Regions from separate parts of the Enterobacter quasiroggenkampii genome, predicted to be linked through region 1. Evidence: predicted binding sites of a transcription regulator. Region 1 holds the regulator's gene; each other region holds the start of a gene.
What was found. Region 1 encodes PurR, which represses purine synthesis genes. Its sites were predicted from a motif close to CANGCAAACGTTTGCNTG; they were not measured.
Positions count from the first base shown of each region.

Region 2: the regulator PurR is predicted to act here: its motif matches at 6,292-6,309, upstream of purE (5-(carboxyamino)imidazole ribonucleotide mutase).
Region 3: the regulator PurR is predicted to act here: its motif matches at 5,099-5,116, upstream of purL (phosphoribosylformylglycinamidine synthase).
Region 4: the regulator PurR is predicted to act here: its motif matches at 6,063-6,080, upstream of gltS (sodium/glutamate symporter).

Region 1 covers NZ_CP143745.1:2,559,300-2,567,107, forward strand. Annotated here, with positions in the region: gene punC (purine nucleoside transporter PunC) at 205-1,404, opposite strand; gene punR (DNA-binding transcriptional activator PunR) at 1,519-2,430, shown strand; gene purR (HTH-type transcriptional repressor PurR) at 2,448-3,473, opposite strand; gene V1572_RS12275 (YnhF family membrane protein) at 3,771-3,860, shown strand; gene V1572_RS12280 (MFS transporter) at 4,024-5,190, shown strand; gene sodB (superoxide dismutase [Fe]) at 5,229-5,810, opposite strand; gene V1572_RS12290 (C40 family peptidase) at 5,933-6,706, opposite strand; gene grxD (monothiol glutaredoxin 4) at 7,045-7,392, shown strand; gene rnt (ribonuclease T) at 7,468-7,808, opposite strand, start outside.
Region 2 covers NZ_CP143745.1:1,708,216-1,716,023, forward strand. Annotated here, with positions in the region: gene ybbP (putative ABC transporter permease subunit YbbP) at 1-2,072, shown strand, start outside; gene V1572_RS08130 (porin) at 2,256-3,401, shown strand; gene mnmH (tRNA 2-selenouridine(34) synthase MnmH) at 3,492-4,562, opposite strand; gene purK (5-(carboxyamino)imidazole ribonucleotide synthase) at 4,648-5,715, opposite strand; gene purE (5-(carboxyamino)imidazole ribonucleotide mutase) at 5,712-6,221, opposite strand; gene V1572_RS08150 (YdgH/BhsA/McbA-like domain containing protein) at 6,393-6,602, opposite strand; gene lpxH (UDP-2,3-diacylglucosamine diphosphatase) at 6,740-7,462, opposite strand; gene ppiB (peptidylprolyl isomerase B) at 7,466-7,808, opposite strand, start outside.
Region 3 covers NZ_CP143745.1:4,125,131-4,132,938, reverse strand. Annotated here, with positions in the region: gene murQ (N-acetylmuramic acid 6-phosphate etherase) at 27-920, shown strand; gene V1572_RS19650 (PTS transporter subunit EIIC) at 932-2,293, shown strand; gene yfhb (phosphatidylglycerophosphatase C) at 2,297-2,932, shown strand; gene tadA (tRNA adenosine(34) deaminase TadA) at 2,957-3,496, shown strand; gene mltF (membrane-bound lytic murein transglycosylase MltF) at 3,384-4,934, opposite strand; gene purL (phosphoribosylformylglycinamidine synthase) at 5,202-7,808, shown strand, end outside.
Region 4 covers NZ_CP143745.1:677,204-685,011, reverse strand. Annotated here, with positions in the region: gene spoT (bifunctional GTP diphosphokinase/guanosine-3',5'-bis pyrophosphate 3'-pyrophosphohydrolase) at 1-1,923, shown strand, start outside; gene trmH (tRNA (guanosine(18)-2'-O)-methyltransferase TrmH) at 1,928-2,617, shown strand; gene recG (ATP-dependent DNA helicase RecG) at 2,621-4,702, shown strand; gene gltS (sodium/glutamate symporter) at 4,704-5,906, opposite strand; gene xanP (xanthine/proton symporter XanP) at 6,132-7,523, shown strand; gene V1572_RS03265 (AsmA family protein) at 7,643-7,808, shown strand, end outside.

The sequences.
Region 1 (7,808 bases):
AGTATCCGACGTAGAACAGAGGAAGGGAGATAACCCTTGCCGAAATGCCTTCCATGGTAAAACGGGAGCACTCCGGCTCCCGTTAACACTTAATATTTATCGTATTTAATCGAACCAAATTTAGTATAGGCCTCAAAATTTGGTGATTCAATAGAAAATTGTTAGCAACCTAATCACTGAAATGTAACATGATTTCTGGCGCAATCAGGCATGCGAGGTTTCCACCTGCGCACCGCTATCCTGCTCACGTTGCGCGGAAGCCTGCATGCGGTAACCCAATACCGCCAGCGCAACGGTGACCAGCATCACGCTGGTGGTGGTTAACAGCGGCGTCGCAATCAGCGCCGAAACCACCAGGCTTGCCAGGAAGCACAGACCCAGCTGCAGGGTATTTTGCAGCGCGGCGGCGCGGCCAGTCGCCTGCGGGAACGGACGTAACGCCTGTGCCACCACGATCGGGTAAATCGCCCCGTTCGCCACGGCCATCACGCAGAAGGGAATCAAAATTTCAGCCAGGCCCGCGCCCGGAATAAACCCGACGGCCCAGGTACCGATGACGCTCAGCGCATAGAGCACCAGCAGCCATGGCAGCATCTGCTGGCCTTCCCATTTTTGCAGCGCCGCGCGGCAGCCGTACCCGCCCACCAGGAACGCGATGGTCTGCGGAACATAGCTCAGACCGATGGCCGCCGGGCTGTAGCCCATATCGTGCAGAATAAACGGCGAGCCGGTGAGCCACGCGAAGAAGCTGGCCGAACAGGCGGCATAAATCAGGACATTCCCGCGATACGCTTTGGCGCTCAGCAGGGAGGTAAAGGTAATCGGCTTCGCGTCGGCATGCGCCTCTTTTTTATGCGCGGGTTTAAGGGCAAACGCCGGCAGCATCAGCACCAGCGTGATGGCAAACAGCGTGGCAAAAATGGCCTGCCAGTCAAAGTGCGCGAGGATCCAGCTGCCCAGCAGCGGAGCCAGGGCAGGGGAAAGACCCACCAGCGGCATAATAGTGGCGAAAATACGGTTTGTGCGGTTAGCCGGATAGTAGTCGGTCACCAGCGCCTGCCAGGTCACCGCCGCAGCACAGACGCCCACGGCCTGAATAAAGCGCAGCACCAGTAGCCAGGTAGCATCGCGCACCCACAACATCCCCAGACAGCCCACGGCAAAAATGGCCAGACCCAGCAGCAGTACCGGTTTACGGCCAAAGCGATCCGAGAGCGGTCCCCACAGGAGCTGCGCGAAAGCAAAACCGGCAAGGAACAGACTCAGGCTGGCGCTGATGGCCGCCGCAGGGGTTTGCAGGTCTTCCTGCATCGCGGCAAACGCGGGCAGGTACATGTCGGTGGCCAAAAAGCCCAGCACGCTTAAGCCGCCGAGCCAGACTAAAAATCCTTTCCTGGGTTGCATTCTCTTATTCTCCTGAGGAGGCAGGTGTACGTTGGCGCAGAGTGTAGGGAGTGCAAAGCGGCTTGTGAAACGCTAATATTTGGCGGGTGCATTCAAATTTTTTGCAGGCAGAAAATGTGGTCAGATTATTCTCTTGAAGTGGTCGATGCTGTTGCGCGTAACGGCAGCTTTAGCGGTGCAGCGCAGGAGTTGCACCGCGTCCCTTCGGCCATTAGCTACACGGTGCGTCAGCTTGAGGAATGGCTGGCGGTTCCGCTGTTTGAACGGCGGCATCGCGACGTGGAATTAACGCCCGCAGGCGCGTGGTTTTTGAAGGAAGGGCGTTCTGTTATCAAAAAAATGCAGATCACCCGCGAACAGTGCCAGCAGATCGCCAACGGCTGGCGGGGACATCTCGCCATCGCGGTGGATAACATCGTGAAGCCGGAACGCACCCGGCAGATGATCGTGGATTTCTATCGTCATTTCTCTGACGTTGAGCTGCGGGTCTCGCAGGAGGTGTTCAACGGGGTGTGGGATGCGCTGGCGGACGGCAGGGCGGAGATGGCGATTGGCGCCACGCAGGCGATCCCGGTTGGGGGACGTTACGCCTTTCGCGACATGGGGATGCTGAGCTGGAAATGCGTGGTGGCACGCGATCATCCCCTGGCGGCGATGGACGGGCCGCTGAGCGACGATACGCTGCGTAACTGGCCCTCGCTGGTGCTGGAGGATACGTCCCGTTCACTGCCCAAGCGTATCACCTGGCTTCTGGACAACCAGCGGCGAGTGGTGGCTCCTGACTGGGAATCGTCGGCGACGTGCCTCAGCGCCGGGCTGTGCGTCGCGATGGTGCCCGTTCATTTTGCGCGTCCGCGCATCGATACCGGAGAATGGGTTGAACTGACGCTGGAGAATCCGTTCCCGGACGCGGCCTGCTGCCTGACCTGGCAACAAAATGATGTCTCGCCCGCCATGGCCTGGCTGCTGGATTATCTGGGAGACAGCGAAACGCTAAACCGGGAATGGTTACGGGAGCCAGCGTAGCTGGCCCCGTCAAGGGATTAACGACGGTAGTCGCGGAACGGACCATCCGCAACGGAACGGCGTTCAATCAGGCGTGGGTGAACTTCAATGGACTGCGACTCTTCGCGTTTGTTGACGATTCTGTCCAACAGCATATTGAAGGCCGTTTCGCCCAGCGAATCTTTTGGCTGGTGAATGGTTGTCAGCGCCGGGGTGAAGAAGCGCGCGTTACGCACGTTGTCATACCCGATCACGGAAATATCCTGCGGTACGCGCAGACCCAGCTCATCGGCGGCGCAGAGCGCACCCATGGCCATGATGTCACCCCCGCAGAAAACGGCGGTCGGGCGGTGCGGCTGGGAAACGATCTGCTGCATTGCGCGGTAGCCTGATTCCGGCTCAAAGTCGCCCTGCACGATCCAGTTTTCCGGCACGGTGATCAGCGCTTCTTCCATCGCTTTCATAAAACCGGCCAGACGGCCCGCGCCGGTGTTACGCTCCAGCGGACCCGGGATCACGCCAATCTCGCGGTGACCGCGTTCGATCAGGTAACGACCCGCCATGTAACCGCCTTCAAAGGCGTTGTCGATAACGGAGTCGGTGAAGTCCGCGCGCGCTTCACCCCAGTCCATGACCACCATGGGGATATGGCGATACTCTTCGAGCATCGACAGCACGGATTCCGGGTACTCGGAACACATCACCAGCAGGCCATCCACGCGCTTCTGCGCCATCATCGACAGGTAGGCACGCTGTTTTTCTATGCTGTTCCATGCGTTGCCCAGAATCAGGGTATAGCCTTTCTGGAAGCAGTTCTTCTCTACCGCTTCAATGATCTCGGCAAAATAGGCCGCTTCACTGCTGGTGGCCAGCAATCCAATGGATTTGGTGTGATTAACCTTGAGGCTGCGCGCAACCGCACTTGGCGAATAGTGCAGCTCTTTGATCGCTGCCCAGACGGCGTTGCGCGTCTCTTCCGCCACGAAGCGGGTTTTGTTAATTACATGTGATACGGTTGTAGTGGAAACGTTTGCGCGTTTTGCTACGTCTTTAATTGTTGCCATTAAATGTCACTCCAGACCATATCCTAAACTCCTGAAAAACTTGAAGGTAAACGTTTGCCTTCTCTCACCCTTATCACGCAATCTTGAATTGCGGCACGCCGGGAAAACGACACGGGACGTCAGGAGGGGGTCAATGGCCGGTACGCTAATAAATTTAGCGTGGAATTTTGTCCTATCTTGATGAAAAGGGGAAGAGGTAAAGTGTTTATCAGCCTAAATCCAGGAAGATTTTTGACGTAAATTATGCAAAAATGAGCAGGCTCACTTTTCGTGGGGGGATTAAAAGGAGAAAAATTGATGAGTTCCGATCTGAAGTTTTCGCTGTTCACCACCGTTGTTGTGCTGGCTCTGATTGTCGCGGCGGGTCTGACGGCCGCACTGCACTGATTTACGCGGAGGGAGAGCCTTCTCCCTCCCGCTCACCCCGATTGTTACTCCTAAGGCAAAAATCTTTTGCCATTTTGTTAACTTCTCATTTTTTGTGATTGATGTCATGCTTTCCGCTTCTTTGTTCTGTGTCACCACATGACACGGCATCCGGAGTTGACGCATGAAAATCAATTTTCCCCTGCTGGCCCTGGCGATTGGCGCTTTTGGGATTGGCACCACTGAATTCTCCCCGATGGGGTTACTGCCCGTCATCGCCCGCGGCGTGGACGTCTCGATCCCTGCGGCAGGCATGTTAATCAGCGCCTACGCTATCGGCGTGATGGTGGGGGCGCCGCTAATGACGCTTCTCCTTTCGCACCGCGCGCGCCGCAATGCGCTCATTTTCCTGATGGCGATTTTCACCCTCGGTAACGTGCTTTCGGCCATTTCGCCGGACTACACCACGCTGATGCTGTCGCGTATTCTGACCAGCCTCAACCACGGCGCGTTCTTTGGGCTGGGGTCGGTTGTGGCGGCAAGCGTGGTGCCAAAACATAAGCAGGCCAGCGCCGTGGCCACCATGTTTATGGGCCTGACCATTGCTAACATTGGCGGCGTTCCTGCGGCAACCTGGCTGGGCGAGGTCATTGGCTGGAGGATGTCCTTCCTGGCGACGGCCGGACTGGGCGTAGTCGCGATGGTGGCGTTGTTCTTCTCCCTGCCAAAAGGCAGCGCGGGTGAACGCCCTGACGTACGCAGAGAGCTGTCGGTGCTGGTGCGCCCGCAGGTGCTCTCTGCGCTGCTTACGACCGTGCTGGGGGCAGGGGCGATGTTTACCCTCTACACATATATTTCACCTGTGCTGCATGACATCACCCACGCAACGCCTCTCTTTGTGACCGCGATGCTGGTGCTAATTGGCGTGGGCTTCTCGATTGGCAACTATCTCGGCGGGAAATTTGCCGACCGTTCGGTGAGCGGAACGCTGAAGGGCTTCTTAACCCTGCTGATTGTTATCATGATCGCCATTCCGTGGCTGGCGCGTAACGAGTTTGGCGCCGCGGTGGCGATGGTCGTCTGGGGGGCTGCAACGTTCGCTGTGGTGCCACCGCTGCAGATGCGCGTGATGCGCGTTGCGCATGAAGCGCCGGGCCTCTCATCCTCGGTCAATATTGGTGCCTTTAACCTGGGCAATGCGCTCGGTGCGGCGGCCGGTGGGGCCGTGATTTCAGGGGGGCTGGGGTACAGTTTTGTGCCGGTGATGGGGGCGATTATTGCCGCGCTCGGCCTGCTGCTGGTGATGATGTCGGGTCGTAAACAGCCAGAAGCAGCCTGCGCTGCGGAATAAACCAAAAACGCAGAAGGGCGAACCCTTCTGCGTGTCTCTTACGCGGCGAAGTTCTTCGCCACAAAGTCCCAGTTAACCAGTGCCCAGAAGTGCTCCAGGTAGTTAGGGCGCGCGTTACGGTAATCGATGTAGTAAGCGTGTTCCCATACGTCCACGGTCATCAGCGGCTTAGCGCTGGTGGTCAGCGGGGTGCCCGCGTTAGAGGTGGACACGATAGCCAGTTTGCCATCCGCCTCTTTGACCAGCCACGTCCAGCCTGAACCGAAGTTCTTGATGGCGGCATCGGTGAACTTCGCTTTGAATTCCGCGAAGCTGCCAAAGGCGGCGTTAATGGCGGTAGCCAGTTCACCGACAGGTTCGCCACCGGCGTTTGGCGCCAGGCAGTGCCAGTAGAAGGTGTGGTTCCACACCTGAGCGGCGTTGTTGAATACGCCACCCTCAGAACTGCGCACGATCTCTTCCAGCGTTTTGCCTTCAAAATCGGTGCCCTTAATCAGATTGTTCAGGTTGGTGACGTACGTCTGGTGATGCTTGCCGTAGTGATATTCCAGGGTTTCCGCAGAAATGTGCGGGGCCAGGGCGTCTTTTGCATACGGTAGTGCAGGTAATTCGAACGACATTGCTTCTCTCCTTATTGTATTTTGTGTTGTCAATAACCACACAGACAACAAGGACAGGATAGCAAATTGAAAGGGTATGCAAAAGAGGAACTTACCCTGCCACGGGTGTGGCAGGGCAGGGGTTAGCGAATGGTTTTCGGCGTCATCACGCGGCGTGCGCCGACGTAATGGCGTACCCAGTAGTCTTCACTGAGAGAGGTGATCTGAATATCCTGGCCGCTACGCGGTGACTGGATGAATTTTCCGTTGCCGACATAGACGCCAACGTGGTCAGCTGTCCCGCGGCCCTGCGTGCGAAAGAAGACCAGATCGCCGTTCTCCAGCTCTCCACGGTTGACCGGGGACGCGTCGCGCAGGTGGTACATTTCGTTGGCGGTGCGCGGAATGCGGAACTTGACCAGATCTTTATAGGCGTAATAGACGAGGCCGCTGCAGTCAAAACCGGTACGCGGCGAAGTCCCGCCCCAGTGATAAGGTTTGCCAATCTGCCCCATCAGCTTGTTCATTGCGGTTTTTTGCGCTTTCTGGACGCGCACTTTATGCACTTCCGCTATTTTAGTGACCTTGGTGCATTTCGCCTTATGGCCTTTACGCGCGATGCATTTTTCAGTCACGAGGTTAGCGGCGGTTTGCGAAGCTTTACTTTTGGCGGTGTGGGCAGTGCGGGAAGAAGTGGTTTTCGTCTTGCTGGAAGCGGTTTTTTTAGTCTGTGTGTTTGTCTTTTTCTTGTCGTTTTTAGCGGTGGTTTTTTTCTTACGTTCTGTGGCTTTCACCAGATGGTTTTTTTGTACAGCAGAATGCCGCGCCTGCTGAGAGGCGTTTGCCACTGGCGTGAAAGTGAGTGAAGTAAACAGTAAAGCACAGAGCGTGATCGAGATTTTATTTATCCGCGCCACTGGGCAGTCCCCTGATAAATGCAGGTCATCAATAATACCCGCGTGTGATTTACAAAGCCCGTCGATTCTAATCCATAAAAAGCCAGAAAGTTAATACCATTTTTCAATCTCTAATCCTGTTTCGTTAGCAAGTGCAAAAAAATTCATCGTTCTGTCTTACATTTGCCCATTCCCTAAGCAAAACCCTGGCCGCCGCAGGGGTAAACACCATTTGCAATGCAACTTTTCGTGACTCGGGGTAGAATGTCTATACGTGACAAAAATGTTATTTTCCGATGCCAGTCTGAACCGCTACAATGTCAGACGAATGCCGTAACAGAAGTTAAAGGAAGCAAGACATGAGCACCACTATTGAAAAAATCCAGCGCCAGATCGCTGAAAACCCGATTCTGCTGTATATGAAAGGTTCTCCAAAGCTGCCAAGCTGCGGCTTCTCCGCGCAAGCGGTTCAGGCGCTGTCTGCCTGTGGTGAGCGTTTTGCTTACGTTGATATCCTGCAGAACCCGGACATCCGCGCTGAGCTGCCGAAGTACGCGAACTGGCCGACGTTCCCACAGCTGTGGGTAGACGGTGAACTGGTTGGCGGTTGCGATATTCTGATTGAAATGTATCAGCGCGGTGAACTGCAGCAGCTGATCAAAGAAACCGCGGCGAAGTACAAAACGGAAGAGCCGGACGCAGAGTAATTCTCTGCGGAAATAAAAAAGCGACCTGCTATGTGGTCGCTTTTTTTTTGTCGGGTGGCGCTGCGCTTACCCGACCTACGATTGGCGCTCGGCCTCATCGCCCATCGGCAGCGGCCAGCCGCCCAGACGCTTCCAGCGGTTGACGATCTCACAGAACAGCTCTGCGGTACGCTCCGTGTCATACAACGCGGAGTGCGCCTGCGTGCCGTCGAACGGAATGCCAGCTGTAATACAGGCCTTTGATAACACCGTTTGTCCCAGCGCCAGGCCGCTCAGCGCGGCGGTGTCGAAGGTGACAAAAGGGTGGAAGGGGTTGCGTTTGAGCGACGCGCGCTCCGCGGCAGCCATGGTAAAGCTGTGATCGAAGGTGGCGTTATGGGCCACCATAATGGCGCGGCTGCAGTTGCTCTCTTTCA
Region 2 (7,808 bases), 850 kb from region 1:
GCCCGCCGGGATTAAAGCCGACGCCCGGTACGGTGCTGCTGGCATCGCGTCTGATGGCGCTGCTGAACCTGAAACCCGGCGACAGTATCGACGTCGGTGACGCTACCCTCAGGATTGCCGGGGAAGTGGTACAGGAGCCCGACGGCGGATTTAACCCGTTCCAGCTTGCGCCGCGTCTGCTGATGAACACCGCGGATGTCGCGGCCACCCATGCGGTACAGCCGGGCAGCCGCGTTACCTGGCGCTATAAATTTGGCGGCACGCCCGCCCAGCTTGACGCGTATGAAAAATGGCTTCTGCCGCAGCTCAAACCGGAACACCGCTGGTACGGGCTGGAGCAGGACGAGGGGGCGCTCGGTAAATCTCTGGAGCGCTCTCAGCAGTTCCTGCTGCTGTCGGCCCTGTTGACCCTGCTGCTGGCGGTGGCGGCGGTGGCCGTGGCGATGGGGCACTACTGCCGCAGCCGCTACGACCTGGTGGCGATCCTCAAAACCCTGGGGGCGGGCCGGGCGCAGCTGCGCAAGCTGATCGTCGGCCAGTGGCTGATGCTGCTGGTCCTGTCGGCGCTGACCGGCGGAATAATGGGGCTGCTGTTTGAAAAGCTGCTGATGGTGATGCTAAAACCGGTGCTTCCGGCCGCATTGCCGCCGGCCAGCCTCTGGCCGTGGCTGTGGGCGATGGGCGCGATGACGGTGATCTCGGTGCTGGTGGGGCTCCGGCCTTACCGCCTGCTGCTCGCCACGCAGCCGCTGCGCGTGCTTCGCAACGATGTCGTGGCGAACGTCTGGCCGCTGAAGTTCTACCTTCCGGTGATTATTGCGGTGGCGGTGGGGCTGCTGGCGTGGCTGATGGGCGGCAGCACGCTGCTGTGGGCGGTGCTGGCCGGGGCGGTTGTTCTGGCGCTGCTGTGCGGCGTGCTGGGCTGGATACTGCTTAACCTCCTGAAAAGGGTGACGGTAAAATCCCTGCCCGTGCGCCTGGCGGTCAACCGTCTGCTGCACCAGCCCTGGTCTACGCTCAGCCAGCTGTCGGCGTTCTCGCTGTCGTTTATGCTGCTGGCACTGCTGCTGGTGCTGCGCGGCGATCTGCTCGATCGCTGGCAGCAGCAGCTTCCGCCGGAAAGCCCGAACTATTTCCTGATCAATATCGCCCCTGAGCAGGTTACGCCGCTGAAGGGCTTCCTGGCGGAGCATCACATCATCCCTGAGTCGTTCTATCCCATCGTTCGCGCGCGTCTGACGCAGATCAACGGGCAGCCAACGGAGGGGAACAAGGACGAGTCGCTGAACCGCGAGCTGAACCTCACCTGGCAGGAGAAACGCCCTGACCACAACCCGATAACCGCCGGCACCTGGCCGCCGAAAGCGGGAGAAGTGTCGATGGAGGAGGGGCTGGCGACGCGCCTGAACGTGAAGCTGGGAGACAGCGTCACCTTCACAGGGGATACCCAGGATTTCACCGCGAAAGTGACCAGCCTGCGTAAAGTGGACTGGGAAAGCCTGCGGCCCAACTTCTTCTTTATCTTCCCGCCGGGGGCGCTGGACGGTCAACCCCAGAGCTGGCTGACCAGCTTCCGCTGGGAAAACGGCAACGGCATGCTGACCCAGCTTAACCGGGAGTTTCCAACGGTCAGCCTGCTGGATATCGGCGCGATCCTCAAACAGGTGGGGCAGGTGCTGGAGCAGGTGAGCCGCGCGCTGGAGGTGATGGTGGTGCTGGTGACGATCTGCGGCGTGCTGTTGCTGCTGGCCCAGGTGCAGGTGGGCATGCGCCAGCGCCATCAGGAGCTGGTGGTATACCGCACGCTGGGGGCCGGTAAGCGGCTGCTGCGAATGACGCTCTGGAGCGAGTTTGCGCTACTGGGGCTGGTGGCCGGTCTGGTGGCCGCCATTGGCGCAGAGACGGCGCTGGCTGTGCTGCAGACAAAGGTCTTCGACTTCCCGTGGGAGCCTGACTGGCGTCTTTGGTTGATCCTGCCTCTGTGCGGCGCTGCGCTGCTTTCTCTCTGCGGAGGCTGGCTCGGCACGCGGCTGTTAAAGGGCAAAGCCCTGTTCCGTCAGTTTGCGAGTTGATTTAGTATGGTGATAATTACGCACCGGATTTTTATGCCGGTGCGTAGTGTTTAAATAGCACAAAGTGATAATACCCACTCATTTAGTAGCACAAAACATTAAAAACCCAACCACACAGCCCGATTATTTCCAGTTAATATTCACCCGCTAAATATTTAGCAGCGTGTCTATTAAGGAAAAATAATGACTATAAAAAAATCAGCGCTGGCGGCAACGATCGGCGCGGCAGTGGCATTAACGACCTTCGCTTCTCAGGCGGAAATCACCGTTCTTAAGCAGGATCCTCAGGCGGGTAATCCGCTGAGCCGCCTGAACTTTACCGTTGGCGGCAGTATTCGTCCTCAGTTCCAGAACATGACCGGCGACGACGGTAAAAACAGCTACAAGCGTAACGGATTTGACGGCGGCACCCGCTTCCGTTTCGCTGCAGATTACTACCTGTTTGATGACATCAGCTGGATCAGCTACTACGAGCTGGGTGTGAATATTCCTGCGCAGTTTAACTGGGATCACCACTACGCCGAAGGCGCACACGACACCACGCGTCGTATGCTCTACACCGGTCTGAAGAGCGACACCTGGGGTACGCTGACCTTCGGTCAACAGAACAGCGTTTACTATGATGTGGTGGGCGCGAAAACCGATATCTGGGACTACGACATGATCGCTCAGGCGCCAGGTAACGGGATCAACGGCGACTACGACGGTTCTTACCGTTCACGCCAGATGCTGAAATATAAGAAAACCGTGGGCGATGCTGATATTTATGCATCCTACCTGTTTGAAGACAGCGAATACCTGCCGGGCAACGGCCTGCGCTACAAGCGTAAAGGCGGCGGTTCACTGGGCCTGGATTACCACCTGACTACCGACCTGACCTGGGGCGCCGCGTGGAACTACACCCGTGCCGACATGCGTAACCCGGACAACGGCGACAGCAAAACCTACGACCAGAACATTCTCGGTACCGCGCTGAGCTGGACCCCGGACAACTGGACCTTCTCCGCAGGCGGCGGCTGGTATCAGAACTTCCTGACCACCAAAAAAGTGTCTGTTAACGATTACTTTGCGGGCGACGCGTGGGGTATTGAGTACTTCGCAGGTTACAAATTCCCAATCGGTCAGTATGCGGTTAAATCCATCCAGCCTTACTTCATGGGTGACCGCATTGAGTACGTGAACGGCCGTAACTACCAGCGCATCGACAACGGCGTGGGTATCAGCTTCCAGCTGGATTACGGTTTCCGCGTGGATTACGAACACGTGTTCACCTCCAGCACCGACAACCTGGGCGACATGAACCTGGTGCGTCTGCGTTACGACTTCTAAGCCGTCTGTTCCCCGGTGGCGCTGCGCTTACCGGGGCTACAACAGTACGCGTAGGCCGGGTAAGGCGTAGCCGCCACCCGGCTTTATTTTTCAGCGATCAAGCCACTCAGCAATTTCTTCGTACGTCCCGCGATAGACAATCTTTTCCGCCTTTTTCTCCAGCTGATAGCCGTACATCGGGTCGTAATAGTCGTTCAGGAGCGGTACAAGCCAGCTGAGGTGCGCGTCCGTGCGGCCAGATCGTTGCTGTTCCAACAGCGCGGAATCTAACAGCGCGGTAAATTCCGCAAAGCGCTGCAGCCCCAGGCGGCGACGAATGGCGAACAGGCCGTGATGCAGGTACTGGCTGTATTCTTTCCAGCCTGCTTCCTCGCCGTAGGCGGCAGAAAAATCCGCCCACATATGGTCGAAATACTCTTCGCGCAGACGTTCAAGACGGATCTCAAACGGATCCTCTACCACCACGATAGGGGCTTCAACCATGCGGTCGCGCAGGCAGGCTGGCAGGTGGTTAGAGCCAATCATCCGGCCTTCATCTTCCAGCACCCAGCGCGCGGCGTCTTTTTTCAATAGCTCAACCGCAAGGTGATTTTCAAAGCTGGCCTGGGAAAGCTGCGGCGTCAGCGTGCGGCCAAATGACGAGCCACGATGGTGCGCGAGTCCTTCCAGATCGATACCCTGTGCATGCTGCTTCACCAGCAGGGTTTTACCGTTCCCGGTACAGCCGCCAATAAGCACCATCGGCTTTTGCGACTGCTCAATGGTCACCTGAATTGCCGTCTGGCGCAGGGCCTTATAGCCACCGCGGATCAGCGGGTAGTCGATACCCGCCTCTTTCAGCCAGGCCTGCGAGATATGCGAGCGCTGGCCGCCGCGCGCGCAGCAGAGAAAGCCCGCAGGATGGGCAAGGCTGGCTTCGCGCCAGGCGTTGATGCGGGCCTCACGCGTGTCGCCGCTCACCAGGCGATGGCCGAGCGCCAGCGCGGCGTCCGGTCCCTGACGTTTATAACAGGTGCCGACGGCGGCGCGCTCGTCATCATTCATTAAAGGCAGGTTGATTGCCGCTGGCATCGCGCCCTGGGCAAATTCGATCGGCGCGCGAACGTCGATTAAAGGGGTATCGGACGCGAGGATCGCGCGATAGTCCGTTCCATCGTTCATGGTTATTCCAGAAGAAAGCTAAGCAGCAATGGGCGGGAATTGTACGCCGGGGAAAGAGGAGGTCAACTCCCCGGCGGAGGGATAACTATTTAAGCTTTGACTGTGCCCAGACAATACCGCTCGCGTATTCCGGCGGCAGGAGCGGGATCATGGCTTCCAGCGTGGCGCTCAGACGTCCCGTGTCGCTATCGTTGAGGTTCAGGTGGCCAACCTTACGACCCGGACGAACCTCTTTGTCATACCAGTGCAGGTGCACCAGCGGCAGCTTCAGCCAGTCGTAGTTCAGATCGGTTCCGATCAGGTTGATCATCACCGACGGGCTGTTGACCACCGGCTGCGGCAGCGGCAGGTCGGTAATTGCGCGCAGGTGCAGCTCGAACTGGCTGATGGAGGCGCCGTTTTGCGTCCAGTGGCCGCTGTTGTGCACGCGCGGTGCCAGCTCGTTGATCAGCAGACCAGACGGGGTGATAAAGCACTCCATCGCCATCACACCCACGTACCCGAGCTCGTGCATGATGGCAGAGAGCATCTCTTCCGCCTGCGCCTGGTGGTCAGCATTGGCCTGCGGGAAGGCCACGCTGGTGCGCAGAATGCCGTCCTGATGCAGGTTATGCGTCAGCGGATAAAAGACGGTGTGCCCGTCATGTCCACGCGCGCCAACCAGCGACACTTCACCGCTAAAGTTAATGCCCTGCTCAACAATGCACTCGCCGTAGCAATCATCCGGCAGCTCGGCGGTGTCGCCTGCGCGCAGGCGCCACTGGCCGCGGCCGTCGTAGCCACCCACGCGGCGCTTCACGATCGCCAGCTCGCCCAGCATGGCGAAGACGTCGTTCCACTCGTTTTTATCAGACAGGAGTTGCCACGGTGCGGTTGCGAGGCCCAGCTTGTCGAAAAGCTGCTTTTGCGTCAGACGGTCGGCAATGATTGGGAACACGTCGCGGTTAACGAAGGCGTTATGACGCGCCAGCTCGCGGGTCAGGGCGGTCTCCGGCCAGCGTTCGATCTCAGCGGTAATGACGCTCTGGTGGAACGGTACCGCTTCCGGCTCGGCGTCCAGGCCGACGGGCCAGACGGAAATCGCCAGCGGTTCGCCAGCCTGACGCAGCATGCGGCCTAGCTGGCCGTTACCGAGAACGCAAACCTGCTTCATGCGGCACCCCGCGGGTCTGGATTGTCCAGCACCTCGTCGGTCTGGGCTTTACGCCACGCCGCCAGACGCTGATGTAAGTCTTTATCGTGCGTCGCCAGGATCTGCGCGGCCAGCAGGGCGGCATTGGCGGCACCCGCTTTACCAATCGCCAGCGTGCCGACGGGAATGCCACGCGGCATCTGAACGATGGAGTAGAGGCTGTCCACACCGCTTAACGCGGCGCTTTGTACCGGGACGCCCAGCACCGGCACCAGGGTTTTGGCGGCAATCATGCCCGGCAGATGTGCTGCGCCGCCCGCACCGGCAATGATCACCTCATAACCGTTCTCTTCGGCGCTTTCGGCGAAGCTGAACAGTTTGTCCGGTGTACGGTGCGCGGAGACCACTTCAACGTGGTGCGGAACATTCAGGATGTCAAAGATTTCGGCGGCGAACTGCATGGTAGCCCAGTCGCTTTTGGACCCCATCACGATGGCGACACGCGCCGGATTATTGCGGGAAGACATGCGTCTTAAAACTCCTGTGGTGCGAAACACACTGCTTTCGAGGGCACAGAGAATAGCATGTTATACGGGCAAGGAAAACGGTTGCGCGGTTAAATCTTGAGCCGTTGTTGCCATCAATTCATAACAAAACAGACCGCATTCTGGCGGTCTGTTTTTGTCGAAGGGCAATCATTATTTCGTCAGTTCTGCGGTCATATACACGCGGTTGTCGACCTTCGCGCTGGTGATTTTGTAAGACGCGCCCTGTTCAGCAGCCTGTGCAGCGATTTTCGCTTCTGCGCGGTCAAGGGTAGAGGCGGTTGCACTCACGCTCTGCGCGAAAGAACCGAAAGAAACCAGGGAGAGAGCCGCAACTGCAACGAAAGTTTTGATGGATTTCATGGTCGTATTCCTTAAGTGTTTTGTCTGGGATAGGGCGTGTTGCCCTGATGTGATAAATAATAGGCCGACCACGGGTTGATTAAAATCGAAACAATTTGCCGTTATTGTTCAAAAAAATAGAATGATATGAAGAGGGCTTAAAACGGAAACGCGATCAGCTCCACACCCTCAGGCGTGACTTTGACCATGGAGCCTTCGGTGTGCCAGGCACCTAACACCACGCGGTGTGCGGACTGGCCGTTGGCGATAAGGGAATGCACGTCAGGACGATGGGTATGACCGTGGATGAGCCACTGAACGTCATGCTTTTCCATCACCCGCACGACCGCCTGTGGATTGACGTCCATGATGGTCATGGATTTGCTGCTGTTGGCGGCTTTACTGCCTGCGCGCATTCTGGCGGCGATGCGGTTGCGGATAAAGAGCGGCAGGGCAAGGAACACCTTCTGGATCCACGGGGTGTGGACTTTGGCGCGAAACGCCAGGTAGCCGGTATCGTCGGTGCAGAGCGTGTCGCCATGCATGATCAGCACCTTGCGGCCGTAGAGGTCGAGCACCTGTTCTTCCGGCAGCAGCGTCATGCCGCTTTCACGGGCGTAGCGCTTGCCGATCAGGAAATCACGGTTGCCGTGAATGAAGTAGCAGGGGACGCCGCAATCCCCCAGCGCGTGAATGGCGTCGGCCATTTCACGGTGCAGCGGGTTAGGATCATCGTCGCCAATCCAGGCTTCAAAGAGGTCGCCCAGGATGTACAGCGCATCGGCGCTTTTCGCTTCACCGCGTAAAAAACGCAGAAAACCGGCGGTTATCGCCGGTTCTTCTGTTTGCAGATGAAGATCCGCAATAAAGAGTGTCGCCACCAATTACTCGCTGACAGTCACGCTTGTAATCACAACGTCTTCTTTTGGAACGTCCTGGTGCATACCGCTGCGGCCAGTAGAGACGGCTTTGATCTTGTCAACTACGTCCATACCTTCAACCACTTCTGCGAATACGCAGTAGCCCCAACCCTGCAGGCTTTCGCCGGAGAAGTTCAGGAAGTCGTTGTCCGCCACGTTAATGAAGAACTGTGCAGTAGCAGAGTGAGGCGCCTGAGTACGTGCCATCGCCAGCGTGCCGCGGGTGTTTTTCAGGCCGTTGTTCGCTTCGTTCTTGATCGGCTCTTTAGTGGCTTTCTGGTTCATGCCAGGTTCGAAACCGCCGCCC
Region 3 (7,808 bases), 1.6 Mb from region 1:
GAATTAAAAATTCTTGAGGTACAAAAATGAATCTTGGCTCACTTGTTTCTGAAACGCGTAACCCGCAAACCATGGATCTGGATGCGCTCTCCACCCTGGAGCTGGTTAACCGCTTTAATCAACAGGATACGCTGGTCGCGCAGGCAGTGAAAGAGACATTACCTGAGGTGGCGAAAGCGGTGGATGCGGCGGCGGAAGCCCTCAAGGCCGGTGGACGCATTATTTACATGGGGGCGGGGACCAGCGGGCGTCTTGGGGTCCTTGACGCGTCAGAATGTCCGCCAACCTTTGGGGTGCCGCATGGTCTGGTGGTTGGGCTGATTGCCGGTGGACCCGGTGCGCTGCTGAAAGCCGTTGAAGGGGCGGAAGATAACAAACAGCTGGGCGAGGATGACCTGAAGGCGCTGAATTTGACGGCGAAGGATCTGGTGGTCGGGCTGGCGGCATCCGGGCGCACGCCGTACGTGATTGGCGGGCTGGAATACGCTAACCAGACCGGCTGCACGACGGTTGCCATCTCCTGTAACCCAGGCTCACCGATTGCACAGGTGGCCGCTATCGCTATCTCTCCGGTGGTTGGGCCGGAAGCGCTCACAGGCTCCACGCGCCTGAAATCCGGGACCGCGCAAAAGCTGGTGCTCAATATGATCTCCACCGGCGCGATGGTGAAGTTCGGCAAGGTGTATCAGAACCTGATGGTGGATATGCAGGCCACCAACGTCAAGCTGGTGGACAGAGCCTGCCGCATGGTGATGGAGGCGACGGGCGCAGGCCGTGAAGAGGCGGAAGCGGTGCTCAAACAGACCGATCACGATGTTAAGCCTGCCATTCTGATGATCTTAAGCGGGCTGGATGCGGCGAGCGCGAGAGCCAAACTCGATGCGCATAACGGCTTCTTACGGGCGGCATTAGAAAACTAACAGAGGCGTGTATGGACAAAACAGCAGCGCTCGCCAGCGGTATCCTGCAGGGGATCGGTGGGGAAAAAAATATTCAGCGTCTCGAAAACTGCATGACGCGGGTACGCGTCGAGGTGCATAACGACGACCAGCTTGACGTGCCACGTCTGAAGCAACTTTCCGGCGTCAGCGGCTACGTGAAACAGGGTCAGCAGCATCAGCTGATCGTCGGCCCGGGGAAAGCGGCGCAGGTTGTCGATGCCATGCGGGCGCTGATGGGCGTTAGCGCGAGCGTGTCGATTGACGATGCTGAGCGCACCAAAGCGCAGGTGAAGGCCAAATATAAAGCCCCGATGAGCGACGCGCTGCGACAGCTGGCTAACGTCTTCATTCCGCTGATCCCGGCGTTTATTGCTTCGGGCCTGATCACCGGGATCATCAATATCCTCAAGCGACCGGATATTGTGGGGGATTTCGCCACGCAGTATCCGAACCTGCTGGGGATTCTCGGGATCTTCGGCAGCGCGGTGTTCGCCATCATGAACATTCTGGTCGGGGTCAATACTGCGAAGGTGTTTGGCGGATCGCTGGCGATGGGCGGCGTGATGGCGGGCATCTTGTCCAGCCCGCAGCTGGCGCAGATCACGCTGTTTGGTGAGGCGCTCCAGCCCGGCCGCGGCGGGGTGATTGCGGTGCTGCTGGTGGTCATCCTGATGTGCTGGATTGAGAAAAGGCTGCGCGCGGTTCTGCCAGGCTCGATTGAGCTGATTCTCAACCCGCTGCTGACTACGCTGATTACCGGTAGCGTAGCGATTGTCGCCCTCCAGCCGTTAGGCGGGTGGATCTCTGAAGCCATCGCCCACGGTGCGTCGCTGGCGATTGACCGTGGCGGCCTGTTAGTGGGCGCGGTGCTGTCGGGTACTTTCCTGCCGCTGGTGCTGACCGGCCTGCATCAGGGGCTGGTACCGATCCACGTCGAGCTGGTGCAGGCGCATGGCTATAATGCGCTGCTGCCTATCCTGTCGATGGCGGGGGTAGGGCAGGTCGGCGCGGCAATTGCGGTACTGATGAAAACCCGCAACGCGCGTCTGAAAAAGGTGATTAAAGGCGCACTCCCGGTCGGCCTGCTCGGTATTGGCGAGCCGCTGATTTTTGGCGTCACACTGCCGCTGGGTAAACCGTTCCTCGCGGCCTGTCTGGGCGGCGCGGTAGGCGGGGCGCTGATCAGCTACTGGAAGGTCGCAACCGTTATTACCTTTGGCATTTCGGGTTTACCGCTGGCATTAACCATCGTGACCGGAAAAGTGATGCTCTATCTGTTAGGCTATTTAGTAGCGGTGATCGCCGGGTTCCTGTTTACCTGGCTATTAGGATTCAACGACCCAGAGGAGTAAGGTTTGGCAAATCACGCGCGTCGCGTTGTCTTTTTCGACCTGGATGGCACGCTGCATCAGCAGGATATGTTTGGTACGTTTATGCGTTACCTGCTGCGGCGTCTACCTCTGAATGCGCTGCTCGTGCTACCGCTCTTACCGGCGATCGGTATCGCGCTGCTGGTGAAAGGCCGTGCGGCGCGATGGCCGATGAGCCTGCTGCTGTGGGGATGTACGTTTGGGCACAGCGAAGCGCGGCTTAAACAGCTGGAGCAGGATTTTGCGCACTGGTTTCGCGGCCACGTCGCCGCCTTTCCGGTGGTGCAGGCGCGCCTGACCGGCTATCTCGATGCGAATGATGCGGACATCTGGCTGATTACCGGCTCCCCGCAGACGCTGGTGGAGCAAGTTTATTTTGATACCCCCTGGCTTCCGCGCGTGAATCTTATTGCCACGCAAATTGCCCGCGGCTACGGCGGTTGGGTGCTGACGATGCGCTGCCTGGGGCATGAAAAAGTGGTCCAGCTGGAGAAACGCATCGGTACGCCGCTGCGCCTGTACAGCGGCTACAGCGACAGTAAACAGGACAACCCGCTGCTCTATTTTTGCCAGCACCGCTGGCGCGTTACGCCATCAGGTGAACTCCAGCAACTCGAATAGTCTTATCCATAATCGGCGTGTATAATGCGCCCCGCTTTTCGACTGGAGTATCAACCGTTGTCCAACCCTGAACTCGACCATGAATACTGGATGCGCCATGCGCTGACGCTGGCTCAGCGTGCCTGGGACGAGGGCGAAGTGCCCGTGGGCGCCGTGCTGGTCCACAATAACCAGGTGATTGGTGAAGGATGGAACCGCCCCATTGGTCGCCACGATCCTACCGCGCACGCCGAAATCATGGCGCTTCGTCAGGGCGGTCTGGTGCTGCAAAACTATCGCCTGCTTGATACCACGCTGTATGTGACGCTTGAGCCATGCGTGATGTGTTCCGGGGCGATGGTGCACAGCCGGATCGGGACTCTGGTCTTTGGGGCGCGGGATGAAAAAACCGGCGCGGCCGGTTCACTGATGGACGTGCTGGGTCACCCGGGGATGAACCACCAGGTGAAGACTATCGGCGGGGTGCTTGCACCAGAGTGTTCGGGGCTATTAAGCGATTTCTTTCGAATGCGCCGTCAGCAGAAAAAGCAGCAAAAGGCAGAATTGAAGCCGTCGGACGATTAAGCTCGTCCGGCGCCACGACAGGGTAGCTTTGGGCCAGCTGTTTGGCCTCTGTCGCCTCTTTCTCTTTCTCCAGCAGATACCCGACCAGGCTAATCTGATATTTACGGATATTTTCCACGTAGGCGTAGGCTTCATGCCCGCGCGCGTAGCCGTACGTCAGCTTGTTATACCATGGCTTCTGGCTCAGCAGCGGCAGCCGCTGCTTTACGTCTGACCAGCTGTCCGGGTTGCCTTTTGTTTTTGCCGTCAGCGCTCGCGCATCCAGCATATGCGCATAGCCCATATTGTAGGCCGCCAGCGCGAACCAGACCCGCTCCTCTTCCGGCACCGTTTCCGGGACTTTGGCCATCATATCCTGCAGGTAGCGCGCGCCGCCGCTGATGCTCTGTTCCGCATCGGTACGGTCATTGACGCCCAGGCTCAGCGCGGTATTTTTGGTTAACATCATCAAACCACGTACGCCAGTCGGAGACGTTGCCTGGGTATCCCAGTGGGATTCCTGATACGAAATAGCCGCCAGCAGTTTCCAGTCAATTTCCTGGGCGTATTTTTCGAACAGCGGCTGCAGGTCTGGCAGGACGCTGTCTACCGCACGCAGGAAGCTGCGGGTGTCAACGTAGTCAAAGTCATCACCATGCCCGAGGTACTTCTCCTCCAGGCGCGCCAGCGTACCGTCTTCATTCATGGTGTTGAAGAAATCGAGCATCGCGGCAGAGAGGGTCTGATCGTCATCGAGCTGAGTAAACCAGGTCACAGGCTGCTCGTCGGTGACGTCCAGCGCCACGGCGATTTCAGGATGCACCCGCTGGAACAGGCTGATCGCGACCGAATCGGCGATGGTGTAGGGGACTTTCTGATCTTTTACCTGCTCCAGCAGCTCCGTCGTGCCGAGTTTCGCATCCACTGTCCAGCTCAGGTCCGGATATTTCTTCTCCTTGAGCTCACGCAGATCGTCAATTACCACGTGACCGGGGGCAATCGTCAGCTGCCGATCGTTAATCGAGGCCAGCGAGCGCGGGCGCAGGCTCCCGACGCGATAAACCAGCTGCTGCGAAACGGAGTAGTAGGTCGGGCCTGGCTGGTAGTTTTTGCTGCGCTCGCTGTTATACACCAGCCCGGCGGCAAGCATATCGGCATCGTCGTTATCGAGGTCATCAAACAGCTGGTTGATATTCTGACGGACGGTGATTTTTAGCTTCACGCCAAGATAATCGGCGAACTGTTGTGCCAGTTCATAATCCAGACCAATGATTTTGCCGTTGATGTCGCTGTAAATCAGCGGAGAGTTAAGGGTACTGACGCGCAATTCCCCCCGCTCCTGAATGGCGGCGATACGGTTTTCGGCTTTGCCGATCCAGGGGAGGGAAGGCCAGAGGGCCACTGCCAGCAGCAACGTTACAATGCCGATGAGCAGATAATTAATCTTTAATTTTTTCAATTAGTTAATTCTCTGCGACGCCGGTTGCCTCAGTCTGCTGTAGCCATGTTAACAATAAGGTTTGCCATTGAATGAGCGGCATTTTGCGTAAACTTGCGCCACTTGGCAACCAATTAGAGAGACAGGTCACATCTATTGTTAAATCTCTTCGTCAATTTTATTTCGACGCAAACGGTTTCGTCGGCGCTCAGGATTCTCTATAATGACGCCCGTTTTCCCCCCTTGCGCACACTGTAAGCGCCCCGGCGCTTCGAAGACGAGAGACTTATGATGGAAATTCTGCGTGGTTCGCCTGCACTGTCTGCCTTCCGTATTACCAAACTGCTGGCACGTTTTCAGGCGGCCGACCTTCCGGTAAGCAATATTTACGCTGAGTATGTCCATTTTGCTGACCTGAATGCCCCCCTGAATGCAGAGGAGCGCGTACAGCTGGAACGCCTGCTCAAGTATGGCCCAAGCCTCAGCAGCCATACGCCAACCGGCAAACTGATCCTTGCGACGCCGCGTCCGGGCACCATCTCCCCCTGGTCTTCCAAAGCCACCGACATCGCCCACAACTGTGGCCTGAGCCAGATTAACCGTCTGGAGCGCGGCGTGGCGTACTACGTGGAAGCCTCTACCCTGAGCGACGCGCAGTGGCAGGCGGTTGCGGCTGAACTGCACGACCGCATGATGGAGAGCGTGTTTGCCTCTCTCGATGACGCGCAGAAGCTTTTCTCCCACCATCAGCCTGCGCCGGTACAGAGCGTGGACCTGCTGGGGCAGGGCCGTCAGGCACTGATTGACGCCAACCTGCGTCTCGGCCTGGCGCTGGCAGAAGACGAAATCGACTACCTGCAAGATGCGTTCGTTAAGCTCAACCGTAACCCGAACGACATCGAACTCTATATGTTCGCGCAGGCGAACTCTGAGCACTGCCGTCACAAGATTTTCAATGCCGACTGGATTATTGACGGCGAACAGCAGCCAAAGTCGCTGTTCAAAATGATCAAAAACACCATGGAGCAAACCCCTGACCACGTGCTGTCTGCCTATAAAGACAACGCCGCGGTGATGGAAGGTTCCGAGGTGGGCCGCTTCTTCGCCGATCGCGAAGCAGGGCGCTATGACTTCCATCAGGAGCCCGCGCATATCCTGATGAAGGTTGAAACCCACAACCACCCGACCGCGATCTCCCCGTGGCCGGGTGCGGCGACCGGCTCCGGCGGTGAAATCCGTGACGAAGGGGCGACCGGTCGTGGTGCAAAACCCAAAGCGGGTCTGGTCGGTTTCTCCGTCTCCAACCTGCGTATCCCGGGCTTTGAACAGCCGTGGGAAGAAGATTTCGGCAAGCCAGAGCGCATTGTGACCGCGCTGGATATCATGACCGAAGGCCCGCTGGGCGGCGCGGCGTTTAACAACGAATTTGGTCGTCCGGCGCTGAACGGTTACTTCCGTACTTATGAAGAGAAAGTGGACAGCCACAACGGCGAAGAGCTGCGCGGCTACCACAAACCGATCATGCTGGCGGGCGGGATCGGCAACATCCGTGCCGATCACGTGCAGAAAGGCGAGATCGTCGTCGGCGCGAAGCTGATCGTGCTCGGCGGCCCGGCGATGAACATCGGTCTGGGCGGCGGTGCGGCCTCTTCGATGGCCTCCGGCCAGTCTGATGCGGATCTCGACTTCGCGTCCGTGCAGCGTGACAACCCTGAGATGGAGCGTCGCTGCCAGGAAGTGATCGACCGCTGCTGGCAGCTGGGCGATGCTAACCCGATCCTCTTTATCCACGACGTGGGCGCGGGCGGTCTGTCCAACGCCATGCCGGAGCTGGTGAGCGACGGCGGTCGCGGTGGCCGTTTCAACCTGCGCGATATCCTGAGCGATGAGCCGGGCATGAGCCCACTGGAAATCTGGTGTAACGAATCCCAGGAGCGCTACGTGCTGGCCGTTGCGGCGGATCAGCTGCCGCTGTTTGACGAGCTGTGCCGCCGCGAGCGCGCGCCGTATGCCGTCATCGGTGAAGCGACCGAAGAGCAGCACCTGACTCTGAGCGACACCCATTTCGACAACCAGCCGATCGATCTGCCGCTCGACGTTCTGCTCGGTAAAACGCCGAAGATGACCCGCGACGTGCAGACCCGTAAAGCGGCGGGCAAAGCGCTGGATCGCCAGGGCATTACCGTAGCTGAAGCCGTTAATCGCGTGCTGCACCTGCCAGCTGTCGCGGAGAAAACCTTCCTGGTGACCATCGGCGACCGTACCGTGACCGGTATGGTATCCCGCGATCAGATGGTTGGCCCGTGGCAGATCCCGGTGGCAAACTGCGCCGTGACCACCGCGAGCCTCGACAGCTATTACGGCGAAGCGATGGCGCTGGGCGAACGCACCCCGGTCGCGCTGCTGGACTTCGCGGCCTCTGCCCGTCTGGCGGTCGGTGAAGCGCTGACCAACATCGCCGCCACGCAGATTGGCGACATCAAACGTATCAAGCTCTCCGCAAACTGGATGGCCGCTGCCGGTCACCCTGGCGAAGACGCGGGCCTGTATGAAGCCGTGAAGGCGGTGGGCGAAGAGCTGTGTCCTGCGCTGGGCCTGACCATTCCGGTGGGCAAAGACTCCATGTCGATGAAAACCCGCTGGCAGGAAGGTAACGAGCAGCGCGAGATGACCTCCCCGCTGTCGCTGGTGATCACCGCGTTTGCCCGCGTGGAAGACGTGCGTCACACCGTTACGCCACAGCTGGCGACCGAAGATAACGCCCTGCTGTTGATTGACCTGGGTAAAGGCCACAACGCGCTGGGCGCCACCGCGCTGGCGCAGGTTTACCGTCAGCTTGGCGATAAGCCAGCCGACGTGCGCGACGTGGCGCAGCTGAAAGGCTTCTACGACGCC
Region 4 (7,808 bases), 1.9 Mb from region 1:
ACGCTGATGGCCGCGCTGCTGCATGACGTGATTGAAGATACCCCTGCCACTTACCAGGACATGGAACAGCTGTTTGGCAAAAGCGTTGCCGAACTGGTGGAAGGGGTCTCTAAGCTTGATAAGCTGAATTTCCGCGACAAGAAAGAGGCGCAAGCCGAAAACTTCCGCAAGATGATTATGGCGATGGTGCAGGATATCCGCGTCATTCTCATCAAACTCGCTGACCGCACCCACAACATGCGCACGCTGGGCTCACTTCGCCCGGATAAACGTCGCCGCATTGCCCGTGAAACTCTCGAAATCTACAGTCCGCTGGCGCACCGTTTAGGTATTCACCACATTAAAACCGAGCTGGAAGAGCTGGGTTTTGAAGCGTTGTACCCGAACCGCTATCGCGTGATTAAAGAGGTGGTGAAAGCCGCACGCGGCAACCGTAAAGAGATGATTCAAAAGATCCTCTCTGAAATCGAAGGGCGTTTGCAGGAAGCGGGGATCCCGTGCCGCGTCAGCGGTCGCGAAAAACACCTGTACTCCATCTACTGCAAAATGGTGCTCAAAGAGCAACGTTTTCACTCGATCATGGATATCTACGCCTTCCGCGTGATTGTCCACGATTCAGATACCTGTTATCGCGTGCTGGGGCAGATGCACAGCCTCTATAAACCGCGTCCAGGGCGGATGAAAGATTACATCGCCATTCCAAAAGCGAACGGCTATCAATCTTTGCACACCTCGATGATCGGGCCGCACGGCGTGCCTGTTGAGGTGCAAATTCGTACCGAAGACATGGACCAGATGGCAGAGATGGGTGTGGCCGCGCACTGGGCCTATAAAGAGCACGGTGGCGAAAGCAGCACGACCGCACAAATCCGCGCCCAGCGCTGGATGCAGAGCCTGCTGGAACTTCAGCAGAGTGCGGGTAGCTCGTTTGAATTTATCGAGAGCGTGAAATCCGATCTCTTCCCGGATGAGATTTACGTTTTCACCCCAGAAGGCCGCATTGTCGAACTGCCTGCGGGCGCAACACCGGTCGACTTCGCTTACGCCGTGCATACCGATATCGGCCATGCCTGCGTGGGCGCGCGCGTCGACAGACAGCCTTACCCGCTGTCTCAGCCGCTCTCCAGCGGTCAGACGGTGGAAATCATTACCGCGCCGGGCGCACGTCCGAACGCGGCCTGGCTGAACTTTGTCGTGAGTTCTAAAGCACGCGCCAAAATTCGCCAACTGCTGAAAAACCTCAAGCGTGATGATTCCGTCAGCCTTGGGCGTCGTCTTCTCAACCACGCGTTGGGCGGCAGTCGCAAGCTGGCTGAAATCCCGCAGGAGAACGTCCAGCGTGAGCTGGAGCGCATGAAGCTCGCGTCGCTTGACGACCTGCTGGCAGAGATCGGCCTCGGCAACGCCATGAGCGTGGTGGTGGCGAAGAACCTGCAGCAAGGCGACACGACAGCCGTGCCTGCAGCTACGCCAGGCCACGGACATCTGCCGATTAAAGGCGCGGACGGGGTGCTGATCACCTTCGCAAAATGTTGCCGTCCAATTCCTGGCGACCCGATTATTGCGCACGTCAGCCCGGGTAAAGGGCTGGTTATCCACCATGAATCCTGTCGTAACATCCGCGGCTACCAGAAAGAGGCCGAGAAGTTTATGGCGGTCGAATGGGATAAAGAGACCGCGCAGGAATTTATCACCGAAATTAAGGTGGATATGTTCAACCATCAGGGTGCCCTGGCGAACCTGACGGCAGCGATCAACACGGCGTCTTCCAATATTCAAAGCCTGAATACGGAAGAAAAAGATGGCCGCGTATACAGCGCCTTTATTCGTCTGACCGCCCGAGACCGCGTGCATCTGGCGAATATTATGCGCAAGATCCGCGTCATGCCGGACGTGATTAAAGTCACCCGTAACCGAAACTAGCGGCATGAATTCACAACGTTACGCGCGGATATGCGAAATGCTCGCCAGGCGTCAGCCTGACCTGACGGTCTGCATGGAGCAGGTCCATAAACCGCATAACGTCTCTGCTATCGTTCGTACCGCCGATGCCGTTGGTGTGCATGAAGTGCACGCCGTCTGGCCGGGTCACCGGATGCGAACCATGGTCTCTGCGGCGGCAGGCAGTAACAGCTGGGTTTCCGTCAAATCTCACCAGACAATTGGCGAAGCCGTATCACACCTGAAAGGGCGCGGGATGCAGATCCTTGCCACCAACCTGTCCCCTAAGGCCGTGGATTTCCGCGAGATCGACTACACCCGCCCGACCTGCATTTTGATGGGTCAGGAGAAAACCGGGATCACCCAGGAAGCACTGGATCTGGCGGATCGGGACATCATCATTCCGATGATTGGCATGGTCCAGTCACTCAACGTCTCCGTGGCCTCCGCGCTCATTCTGTATGAAGCGCAGCGCCAGCGTCAGAACGCCGGCATGTACGAGCGCAGCAACAGCATGCTGCCGGAAGAGGAACAGCAGCGCCTGCTGTTTGAAGGTGGCTATCCGGTGCTGGCTCGCGTTGCGAAGCAGAAAAAATTGCCTTACCCCCACGTCAACGCGCAGGGCGAAATTGAAGCCGATGCCGAGTGGTGGGCCACTATGCAGTACGCCGGGTAAGCGATGAAAGGCCGCCTGCTGGATGCCATCCCGCTCAACAGCCTGACGGGCGTGGGCGCGGCGCAAAGCAATAAGCTGGCTAAAATTGGCCTGCACACGGTGCAGGATCTCCTGCTTCACCTCCCCTTGCGTTACGAAGACCGCACCCAGCTTTACAAGATTGGCGATCTCCTTCCCGCCATTTACGCCACCGTTGAAGGCGAAGTCCTGAACTGCAACATCACCTTCGGCGGACGCCGGATGATGACCTGCCAGATCAGCGACGGCACCGGCATTCTCACCATGCGTTTCTTCAACTTCAGCGCGGCGATGAAAAACAGCCTGGCAACGGGCCGCAGGGTGCTGGCCTATGGCGAAGCCAAACGCGGGAAATATGGCGCAGAGATGATCCACCCCGAGTACCGCGTGCAGGGCGATCTCAGCACGCCAGAGATGCAGGAGACGCTCACCCCGGTTTACCCGACGACCGAAGGCATCAAGCAGGCAACGCTGCGTAAGCTCACCGATCAGGCGCTGGAGCTGCTGGATACCTGCGCCATTACCGAGCTGCTGCCGCCCGAGCTGGCACAGGGCATGATGAGCCTGCCCGAGGCGCTGCGTACCCTGCACCGCCCGCCGCCAACGCTGCAGCTCAGCGACTTAGAAAGCGGCAAACACCCCGCTCAACAGCGTCTTATCCTTGAGGAATTACTGGCCCATAACCTGAGCATGCTGGCGCTGCGCGCCGGCGCGCAGCGTTTCCATGCCCAGCCATTAAGCCCGCGTGATGAGCTCAAAGATAAGCTGCTGGCCTCCCTGCCGTTTAAACCCACCGGCGCACAGGCGCGCGTCACCGCCGAGATTGAACGTGATATGGCGCTCGACGTGCCGATGATGCGCCTGGTGCAAGGCGACGTGGGGTCCGGTAAAACGCTGGTTGCCGCGCTGGCCGCCCTGCGCGCGATTGCCCATGGCAAACAGGTCGCGCTGATGGCACCGACCGAACTGCTGGCGGAACAACACGCCAACAATTTCCGCGCATGGTTTGCACCGCTCGGGATTGAAGTCGGCTGGCTTGCCGGAAAGCAAAAAGGCAAAGCGCGCCTTGCGCAACAGGAGGCCATCGCCAGCGGGCAGGTGCAGATGATTGTCGGCACGCACGCTATCTTCCAGGAGCAGGTGCAGTTCAACGGCCTTGCGCTGGTGATTATCGATGAACAGCACCGCTTCGGCGTGCATCAACGTCTGGCGCTGTGGGAAAAGGGACTGCAGCAGGGCTTCCACCCGCATCAGCTGATCATGACCGCCACGCCGATCCCGCGCACCCTGGCGATGACGGCTTACGCCGATCTGGATACCTCCACCATCGACGAACTCCCCCCTGGCCGTACGCCGGTCACAACGGTTGCCATTCCTGACACGCGTCGCAGCGATATCATCGATCGCGTGCGCAACGCCTGCACCCACGAAGGGCGTCAGGCCTACTGGGTTTGTACGCTGATTGAAGAGTCGGAACTGCTGGAAGCGCAGGCTGCCGAAGCCACGTGGGAAGAGCTTAAGCTGGCGCTGCCGGAGCTGAACGTGGGCCTGGTTCACGGACGCATGAAGCCTGCCGAAAAGCAGGCGGTGATGCAGTCGTTTAAGCAGGGCGAGTTACATTTGCTGGTCGCCACGACGGTGATTGAAGTGGGCGTGGACGTCCCGAACTCCAGCCTGATGATTATCGAAAACCCGGAGCGCCTGGGCCTGGCCCAGCTCCACCAGCTGCGCGGACGCGTTGGCCGTGGCGCGGTAGCGTCCCACTGCGTCCTGCTCTACAAAGCCCCGCTCTCGAAAACCGCCCAGATGCGTTTGCAGGTGCTGCGCGACAGTAACGACGGTTTTGTGATTGCGCAAAAAGACCTTGAGATCCGCGGCCCCGGTGAACTGCTGGGCACGCGTCAGACGGGGAACGCGGAATTCAAAGTCGCGGATTTGCTGCGCGATCAGGCCATGATCCCCGAGGTTCAGCGCCTCGCCCGCCACATTCATGAACGCTACCCCGAACAGGCGGCAGCGTTAATTGAGCGCTGGATGCCGGAAACCGAACGCTATTCCAACGCCTGATTCAGGCAAACATCGGCAGCATCAGGTACAGCTTAATCACCAGCGCGTTGACGATATCAATAAAGAACGCCCCGACCATCGGGACCACCAGAAACGCCATGTGCGAAGGCCCGAAGCGTTCGGTGATCGCCTGCATGTTGGCGATAGCCGTTGGGGTGGCCCCCAGACCAAACCCGCAGTGACCCGCCGCCAGCACCGCCGCATCATAGTTTTTGCCCATCATCCGCCAGGTGACAAACATGGCGTACAGCGCCATAAACAGGGTTTGCACCGCCAGAATCGCCACCATTGGCAGCGCCAGCGAGGCCAGCTCCCACAGCTTGAGGCTCATTAGCGCCATCGCCAGGAACAGCGACAGGCAGACGTTGCCGAGCACTGACACCGCCCGTTCAAACACGCGGTAGAAGCCCATTAGCGCCAGACCGTTGCTCAGGATCACCCCGATAAACAGCACGCAGACAAACGTTGGCAGCTCAAACGCTGAGCCCGCCAGCCATTGCGCAACCACTTTGCCCACGGTCAGGCAGATGGCGATCATCGCGATGGTTTCAATCAGCACCAGCGAGGTAATACTGCGCCCGACGTCCGGCTTTTCGAATGCTGTCGGCACCAGCTCATCGTCCGGCCTGCCGTCCGGCGTGGTGGAGTGCTTCACCAGATAGCGAGCCACCGGGCCGCCAATCAGGCCACCCAGCACCAGACCAAAGGTCGCGCAGGCCATCGCCACTTCCGTCGCGTTTTCAAACCCGTAGCGCTCGATAAACAACTTGCTCCACGCGGCCCCGGTACCGTGGCCGCCTGACAGGGTAATCGACCCTGCCAGCAGCCCCATCAGCGGATCCAGTCCCAGCAGCGACGCCATCCCGATACCAATGGCGTTTTGCATCAGCAGCAGCCCCACCACCACAATCAAAAATACACCGAGCACCTTACCGCCCGCCCGCAGGCTCGCCAGGTTGGCGTTCAGGCCGATGGTGGCAAAGAAGGCCAGCATCAGCGGGTCTTTCAGGGACATATCAAAATCGATTTCCCAGCCCAGGCTTTTTTTCAGCACCAGCAGGGCCAGCGCCACCAGCAGACCACCGGCGACAGGCTCAGGAATAGTGTATTTCTTCAGAAGGGAAACGCTATGTACCAGCTTACGACCAAGCAGTAAAACCAGCGTTGCGGCAACGAGTGTCGACAGCGTATCGAGATGAATCATAGAAGGCTCCTTTTTTGCGCGTGTTCCCTACACACGCGGCGTTATCCTGGGCCGGTTTGCGCTCTTCATGAGCCCCCGGCGCAAAAAGTGTAATTTTTTTTCCCGATGCGTTGTAGAAAACCTGCTCACAGCGGCAGATTTTCTTGCCTTTTTTTGCTGGCAATCGTTTGCTTTTACCAGGTGGTCAGATAAAATGCCCGCTTTTCCACCGTGGGATTGCCGCCGATGTCCGTTAACACCATAGAGTCGCCTGATGCGCAACCGATTGCGCAGAAGCAAAATAGCGAACTGATTTACCGCCTTGAAGATCGCCCGCCGCTGCCGCAGACGCTTTTCGCCGCCTGCCAGCATCTTCTGGCGATGTTTGTTGCGGTGATCACCCCGGCGCTGCTGATTTGCCAGGCGCTCGGCTTACCGGCGCAGGACACGCAGCACATTATCAGCATGTCTCTCTTCGCCTCCGGCGTGGCCTCGATTATTCAAATTAAAGCGTGGGGTCCGGTGGGGTCGGGATTATTGTCGATTCAGGGCACCAGCTTTAACTTCGTGGCGCCCCTGATCATGGGCGGTACGGCCCTGAAAACCGGCGGCGCGGATGTCCCGACCATGATGGCGGCGCTGTTCGGCACGCTGATGCTGGCCAGCTGTACGGAGATGGTGATCTCCCGCGTTCTGCATCTGGCTCGCCGCGTTATCACCCCGCTGGTTTCCGGCGTCGTCGTGATGATTATCGGCCTGTCGCTGATTCAGGTGGGCCTTACCTCCATCGGTGGCGGCTATGCCGCGATGAGCGACCACACCTTCGGCGCGCCGAAAAACCTGCTGCTGGCAGGCGTCGTGCTGGCCATCATTATTCTGCTTAACCGTCAGCGTAACCCTTACCTGCGCGTCGCCTCGCTGGTGATCGCTATGGCGGCGGGTTACCTGCTGGCCTGGGCGCTGGGTATGCTGCCGGAAAACACCGCGCCGACCAACAGCGCGCTGATCACCGTCCCCACGCCGCTGTACTACGGTCTGGGCATTGACTGGGGCCTGCTCCTGCCGCTGATGCTGGTCTTTATGATCACCTCTCTGGAGACCATCGGCGACATCACCGCCACCTCCGACGTCTCCGAGCAGCCCGTTTCCGGCCCGCTGTACATGAAGCGCCTGAAAGGCGGCGTGCTGGCGAACGGCCTCAACTCGTTTGTCTCTGCGGTCTTCAACACCTTCCCGAACTCTTGCTTCGGTCAGAACAACGGCGTGATCCAACTGACCGGCGTGGCCAGCCGCTACGTTGGCTTCGTGGTGGCGCTGATGCTGATCGTCCTCGGCCTGTTCCCGGCGGTGAGCGGCTTTGTACAGCACATTCCGGAGCCGGTGCTGGGCGGCGCAACGCTGGTGATGTTCGGGACGATCGCGGCCTCCGGCGTGCGTATCGTCTCCCGCGAGCCGCTGAACCGCCGCGCAATCATGATTATTGCGCTTTCGCTGGCCGTCGGTCTGGGCGTTTCTCAGCAGCCGCTGATCCTGCAGTTTGCCCCGGACTGGGTGAAAAACCTGCTCTCTTCCGGCATTGCCGCAGGCGGTATCACCGCTATCGTGCTGAACCTCGTTTTCCCGCCTGAGAAAAACTGATTTCTCTCACGGCAGGCAGTCAATGCCTGCCGTGACATCTAATTACACCATTCCCGCCTTGAGGATTGCGCATAAATCGTGCATAACTCCCTTATGTGCGTTTTGCGGGATGGAAGACCATGAAATTTATTGGAAAGCTACTCGTCTATCTTCTGGTAGCCCTGCTCATTGTGATGCTGGCGCTCTATATTCTGCTCCAGACCCGCTGGGGTGCGGCTCAGGTCAGCAGCTGGGTAACGGTGAATACCGACTACGAACTCAGTTTCGACAAGATGAATCACCGCT